DNA from 2 places in the Paenibacillus sp. FSL H3-0321 genome. Region 1 is predicted to be linked to the other one. Evidence: a T-box and tRNA genes for the amino acid it is inferred to sense, from the RefSeq annotation. Region 1 holds a T-box; the other holds one or more tRNA genes.

Region 1 (3,416 bases):
ATTTCCGTCATCAGCTCTTGTTCATCCATTCCTTCTCTTCGCAGTAAGCTGCAAAAATCTTTAATCCATTCCTGTTCGCCGGGCTCTAAAGTCTGATAATAGGCGATGTCAGGTTCAGTATTCACTGTAATCATACGCTGCGGAACCCATTGTCTGATCCAAAACTCCGCACGGTTTGCGGTTTGTTGGAGCAGCTCCTCGTTATGCCCTCCACCGTTACGTGCCATTATCTCCTTTAGCAGTTCGAAATCGAAGTCCACAAGCGGCAAAATACCGGAGACCTGACTGAAGCTTGGGGCCTTGGCCTCTGTAACATGGTGCATGGACAGCTCCAAAGCAGCTTTTTTCTCTTCAGGGAGCGCTGGAGACGGGTAGGCTTCACGAAAACGCTCAAATTCCGCATAATTTCGGAGCACATCTTCATCCATCCCAATATGAAAAGCGGCATTCGGCTGATATTTTGCGAACAGAAACAATAAATTCTCCGGGGTATACACTTTCAGAAGATCCGCAGGCGTGTAATGATTTCCCGACGAGCTGGACATTTTGGCGTGGCTGCCTTTGATGCTGATGAATTCGTAAGGCACGTAATATGGCGGTTTATTCTCAAAGATTTGTGCGGAAATCACACTGGCTACGTTGAAGCTGCCTGTTTCAGAGGAATGATCGCGTCCACCGGGCTCGCAAGCTACCCCTTCCATTCCCCAGCGCATCGGCCAGTCTATTTTCCAATGCAATTTGATTATAGCAGCCTCCGGGACAGAGACAGTGTTATGCTGACCACATGTACATGTATAGGTTAGTGTTTCTGCCTGATCGTCAAAATCCACAACCGTAGTGCTATCCTTTCCGCATTGCTCACAATATACATGAACTGGATAAAAAGCGGCTCTGTCTTCTGCACTGGCTTCCCCTGTTTTAAATGACATGAGAATATCGTAAATCTCCCCTCTGCGGCACAGCGCTTGAAGGATGGCCGGATTGTAGCGGCGCGACTGATACTCCCTGCTCTGATAGATGAACTCGGGTGTAATCCCAAATGCCATCAGCGCTTGTTCAAATTCTTGCTCGAAATGCTCCGCATAGGAGGAATGGCAGCCAAAAGGACACGGAACCTTGGAATAAGGCAATCCAATATATCGTTCAAAGCCTGGATCTACATGATTAGGAACCTTCCGGAAACGGTCGAAGTCATCCCATGAAAAAATAAACCTCACTTCTTTGCCCGCTTTTTCGAGCGCTTTGCTTACAAAATAAGTCGTCGCGATCTCCCGGAAATTCCCGATATGTACCGAACCCGACGGGCTGATCCCCGAAGCACACACAAAGGCTTGCTGCTCAGGATGCATTTCAATTAACTGACTCGCTATTTTTTCTGCCCAATGCATAACCAATCACCTCTAATTTTTTAGTTGGAAAAAGCAAAAAAGCTCTCGTCCGCAAGATTGTCATCTTGAGGACGAGAGCTATAATTAGCGTCGTGGTACCACCTCTGTTTGCGAACAGGTTACCCTGCTCACCTCTTCGGGTACGGCCATTACGCTTATACCCTATCTCTGTAACGGGAGATCCCGTCATACCATCCTTGAGCAACCGGCTCAATTCTGTATGAAGCTCGGAGACTTTATTCGTTGGAATCATCGCTGCTCCATTTCACCAGGCTGGAGCTCTCTGTGAACAATACGTTCCAATTACTCTTCTCTTCATTGCTGTTGTTGATGTAAGTTATTGTAAGCCATAGTAACCCGGTTCGTGTACATCTGTCAATAACATCCGTTTGATGAATAGGTATATCACCATAAATGTGCTGATATCCCCTGTTATTTACCCATTTCAATCAACTGCAAGTGCCATATATATAAGTTGAATGAGGTAAACACCTACACTTAGGAGGGATATCATGTATAAACCGATACGCAAAAAAAATTTCAGAAGAAGACCTTTGGTCATAAAAATCCAAAAACATAAAAGAGTTGAACCGAAAAGAATAAGACCTCTGGATATCTGGAGCACGATCCGTCCATCGGCTTTTAGGGCAATCGGTGCCCCTAACAGCGTTGTCAGCATAACTAAAGCAGATCAGCTTACCAAAATTCCTTTTCCTGTGGTTCAATTCGATTTATGCGGTGAATATGATCCTCTCCACTCCGTGTTTATTCCAAAAACTTCAGGCGTTTATTCCATCAGTTCATTGATTGCCGTCAATCCGGTAAACCCTACTGTCAATTATGTCATTGCACTTGTGATCCTGGTGAATGGTATTCAATCTCCTAATACACCGGTAGACAACGATTTTTTCGGCACCAATGTAAACAGAAGCAACGCTACAAGTGTTTCTACGATCTTGAAACTGAACGGCGGCGATCGGGTTGAAATCTTTGCCACCACCACAACTCCAGGCTTTATAGATCAATTTTCATTTGTTGTCACGACTTCTTTCGAAGCTGCCAGATTCCCGTCTCCTTGCTGACTCGCAAATCTGCACTAAGAGACCGCTCCTAATTTCAGGAGCGGTCTCTTAGTGGGTAACTCGTATTCTGTTCAGATCCAGACTTCATTAGCGGTTTCAATAACCAGGCGCAGCTTATCCCACTGCTCTTCCTCAGTCAGCATATTGCCTTCCTCCGTGGAAGCAAATCCGCATTGCGGACTCAGACACAGCTGCTCAATATTCACATATTGGGCGGCTTCTTCAATTCGGAGCTTAAGCTGCTCTTTACTCTCAAGGCCTCCATGTTTGGTAGTCACCAGCCCCAGTACTACAAATTGATCACGGATAAACCGCAGCGGCGCGAAATCACCGGACCGTTCATTATCGTATTCAAGGAAAAAAGCATCGACCTCTGCCTGAGCAAACAGCACTTCGGCAATCGGCTCATATCCCCCAGCGGCGAACCAGGTGGAGCGGAAGTTGCCCCGGCATACATGCAGGGCAATCGTCATATCCGCCGGACGTAGAGAGATGCTCTCGTTAATCAGCCGCACATAGTCCTGCGCCAGCTGGTCCGGATCAATTCCCCGGCTGCGCAGATGCGCACGGTGTTTGCCGCTACATAGAGTTCCCCAAGTCGTATCGTCCAGCTGCAGATAGCGGCAGCCTGCATCATAGAAAGCCTGAATCGCTGCCCGGTACACTGCTATAATATCTGCGTACAACATTTCACGCTCCGGATAAATTTCATTCCCGTTATAATCCTGCACGAAATGAAACAAGGCAGGAGAAGGAATCGTCATTTTTACCGGCGTATCTCCGGCTAACTGCTGCGTCTTGATAAATTGTCCGATCATGGGATGGTCCGTAAAGGCGATTTTACCGACAATCTTGAAGCTCTCCGCCCGCTGGGCAGTTTCTTTCGAGCCGCCGCCTTGGTTCAGGCTGATTTTCTGTGTGCCTTGAATCCCGAAGAAGAAATCCA
Region 2 (3,416 bases), on a different contig from region 1:
CCCGGTTGCCGACTTGACTGCCGCGAACCGTTGCGGCTTTGTGCAAGATGCTGGAGACATCGTATTCCGAGATGGTCAAGCCCGATAAGAACCCGACCATACTCACGGTCCCTCCAGTGCGGAGTGCATTTATGGATTTCCCCATCGTAGCCGCTCCTCCAACATCCAGAACATGGTCGACGCCGCCAGTCAGCTCTAACGCTGCCTTATCCCAATCAGGAACCTCCGAATAGTTGATCGTTTGCCATGCGCCAAGAGCTTTTGCTCGTTCCAGCTTGTCGTTGCTGCTCGACGTGATGATGACTCGTGCTCCGGTCATAAGCGAGAATTGAAGCCCGAAGATGGAGACACCGCCTGTTCCTTGCAGCAGCACAGTATCACCCGCTTGCAAACCACCGTATTCGATTAGCATGCTCCATGCGGTTAATGCCGCGATCGGCAGGGTGGAGGCCTCCTCATAAGTGAGGTGATCGGGAATAGGGACGACTCCGTCTTCATGCAGAACGACATACTCGGCCGCTACTCCGTTCAACGGACCTCCCAGACTTTCTTCTAACACCCCTGGTCTTGGGTTGCCGCCAATGAAGCGTTGTTGAAAATTACCTGCTACTCGTTGTCCGACCTGAAATCTAGTTACGCCTTGTCCAATGGCTACAATTTCTCCCGCTCCGTCTGATAATGGAATGAAGGGGAATTTAACTTCGATCGGCATTAATCCGCCGAGGACCACTAGATCCCGATAATTGAGAGAAGCTGCCCTCATGCAGATCAGCACCTCCTTAGGGCCTGGCGTTGGTTTGTCGAGTTCCGTCATGGTTAATTCCTCAAAGCCGAAGCCGTTTGTCAGTTGTATAGCTTTCATCGTATTGTCCTCCCTGCAAGATCAGATTGATTACCCGAATTCTTATTATTGCTGCTGTATCTTTCACGCGGACGAAGCATGCTTCCAACAAGCCGAAGACTTTGCTTTCGTGTAATGAAACGCGATAACTGCGCCCCTAGATAATTCTGTACACGCGAATTGCTCTCCAATACCGGAAGAAGCTTCCGTACGAGCGCCTATTCCCCCTTATTTGTCATAGTGGTGCTCTCCTTTTTGATACTATGTTATACTATAGAAACACCGTTACCAAAACTCAGAACTATTTTTCGATTTTTTTGAAAGTTAAGTAAAGCGCATTTTACGGTAACAGTGTTTCCTGTAGGTATCATTGTATCCACTCAATTTCAGAAAGTCAATATGATCTTTGAGCCTCCATCGTTTATTGACAAGTGAAGGAAGAACTACTGTATACAATTCCTGGTAACGAAAGTTGAAAACCTACCGAGAAGCTCGCATGCAAAATACTGAAAATCTCCGTAGGAGGACACTTGGAGATGTGCAAGCAGCCTATGTGATGGAGGAGTCGAGTGAATTCTTACGGACCGGGGAGCCTTTATTTCTCCAAGAAACGCTCTTTCGTCTATCTTACGGACTCAGATGCAGTTATTAGCTGATGTTCATATGAAATATTGCCTGATGGAGGGGGATAAGCGCAGTATGGTCCGTTAGCTCTGCAATATATGCTGATTAGCGAAAATAAAGTCTGTGGGGTCCGCAAGGAATTCAGGGTAGCAATGGTTAGTCTGAAGTTGGATTTCGGAGTTAGCGGGCAGCCAGCCAATCGTAACTGGTGGTCGACGTTGGCATACAGCGTTGGGAGTGGCAGTCAGCATTAGCATTTGACGTTTGGGGATTTGGACTAGGCAGTTGGCGTTTACCTTTACATCTGGGGATCAGAGGTTGAGCTCCGGATTGGATGCATGAGCGGGCTGTTGCCGTTGGCATTTGCAACTCAGAACCCCCCCACTCTCTGCTTATTTCTCCAACTCCCATAAACGGCAAAAAAACGGCATTTCTGCCGTTCTTTAGGATGGACTCTCAGGGGCTCGAACCCTGGACAAATAGATTAAGAGTCTACTGCTCTACCAACTGAGCTAAGAGTCCATATGAAATTTGGTGGAGCCAAGGGGGATCGAACCCCTGACCTCATCGCTGCCAGCGATGCGCTCTCCCAGCTGAGCTATGGCCCCATGTGGCTGATTTAGAACTACAACTATGTATTCTAAAATCCGGACTGAGCTGTTAGCTCCCATCGCTTCGTCATGTTTAAGTTCCGTAGGCGACTTCTATATAATATAAAAAATCGCCTTCGGTGTCAACACTTTTTCAAAAAAAGTTTTTCGGGGTGCGCAAAATGCTTCTACAACCCCTCAAACTCCTCGGTGTTTTTAGAGAGCAGTCCCTTCAGTTCCTTCATAAACATGTTGATATCCTTGAACTGGCGGTACACGGAGGCGAAGCGGACGTAAGCTACCTCATCGACAGGGTAGAGCTGCTCCATGACCAGCTCGCCGATCTGGCGGCTCTCCACTTCGGCTAAGGCGATGCCGCGCAGCGACTTCTCCACCTCGGAGACAATGGACTCCAGGCGCTCTACGGAGACGGGACGTTTCTCGCAGGCACGGATAAGGCCGCGCAGGATTTTGTCGCGGCTGAATTCTTCGCGGCTGCCGTCTTTTTTGATCACGATCAGCGGAGTTTCTTCAATCATCTCAAAGGTGGTAAACCGCTTGTTGCAGCGCTCACATTCCCGCCTGCGCCGGATGGACTTATTCTCGTTGGCCGGACGCGAGTCAAGCACTTTCGTATTCGTGTGATCGCAGTAAGGGCATTTCATAAGCCTTAAGTCACTTCCTTTTGCATTAATGGTCGCTTTCCGGTCCGGCATACGCCGGCTACCGGTAAGCTGATTTTATTTCCAGAAAACACCGTTTATTTGTTGTTATGAATATGCCATGTCCGGCACATAATACAGTTACCAACCGATAGGAGGTGAACAGCAATGAGCCAAAACAACAGCTCCAATAACCTGGTAGCTCCAAATTCACGCGGTGCCTTGGAACAACTGAAATATGAAGTTGCCCAAGAACTAGGTATCACGCTCTCCCCAGATGGATACCAAGGCAATAAAACTTCTTACGAAAACGGTTCGATCGGTGGTTACATCACTAAACGTCTTGTAACCCTGGCTGAGCAATCACTGGCAGGTCAATACAAATAACCTGTCCCCATAAGCTTGCCTAAAGAAGTATTAAACGGCCCTCAAGGCTGTTTAATGCTTCTTTTTTCGTACAAAACAGTCTTCTCCCTTAGAACTCGCTGTAAATCTCCGTGTACTGGTCGTAATAATAAATGACTCGCTGCACATAATGCCGGGTCTCGCCAAACGGGATATCCTTCACGGAAGCCGCTGTACCGTCCCAATTGCCCTTTTCCAGCCAGCTCTTCACTTTCCCGGGGCCTGCGTTATAGGCCGCGATTACAGCGGTACGGTTGCCATCAAACTGGCGGGAAAGCGATGACAAATACCAGG

What was found. The T-box of region 1 lies ahead of lysS (lysine--tRNA ligase). A T-box ahead of a tRNA ligase gene usually reads a tRNA of that ligase, here a tRNA-Lys.
Region 2: it encodes a tRNA-Lys, which carries the amino acid that the T-box ahead of lysS (lysine--tRNA ligase) is inferred to sense. The anticodon was not compared.

What each region holds. Positions count from the first base shown of each region.
Region 1 covers NZ_JBBODH010000002.1:22,806-26,221, forward strand. Annotated here, with positions in the region: gene lysS (lysine--tRNA ligase) at 1-1,388, opposite strand, end outside; T-box leader at 1,453-1,716, opposite strand; gene MHI45_RS34825 (ABC transporter permease) at 1,901-2,470, shown strand; gene MHI45_RS34830 (5-methyltetrahydropteroyltriglutamate--homocysteine S-methyltransferase) at 2,542-3,416, opposite strand, start outside.
Region 2 covers NZ_JBBODH010000001.1:6,762,097-6,765,512, reverse strand. Annotated here, with positions in the region: gene MHI45_RS29740 (zinc-dependent alcohol dehydrogenase family protein) at 1-862, opposite strand, end outside; tRNA gene MHI45_RS29735 (tRNA-Lys) at 1,915-1,987, opposite strand; tRNA gene MHI45_RS29730 (tRNA-Ala) at 1,998-2,073, opposite strand; gene nrdR (transcriptional regulator NrdR) at 2,244-2,720, opposite strand; gene MHI45_RS29720 (alpha/beta-type small acid-soluble spore protein) at 2,886-3,104, shown strand; gene MHI45_RS29715 (lytic transglycosylase domain-containing protein) at 3,193-3,416, opposite strand, start outside.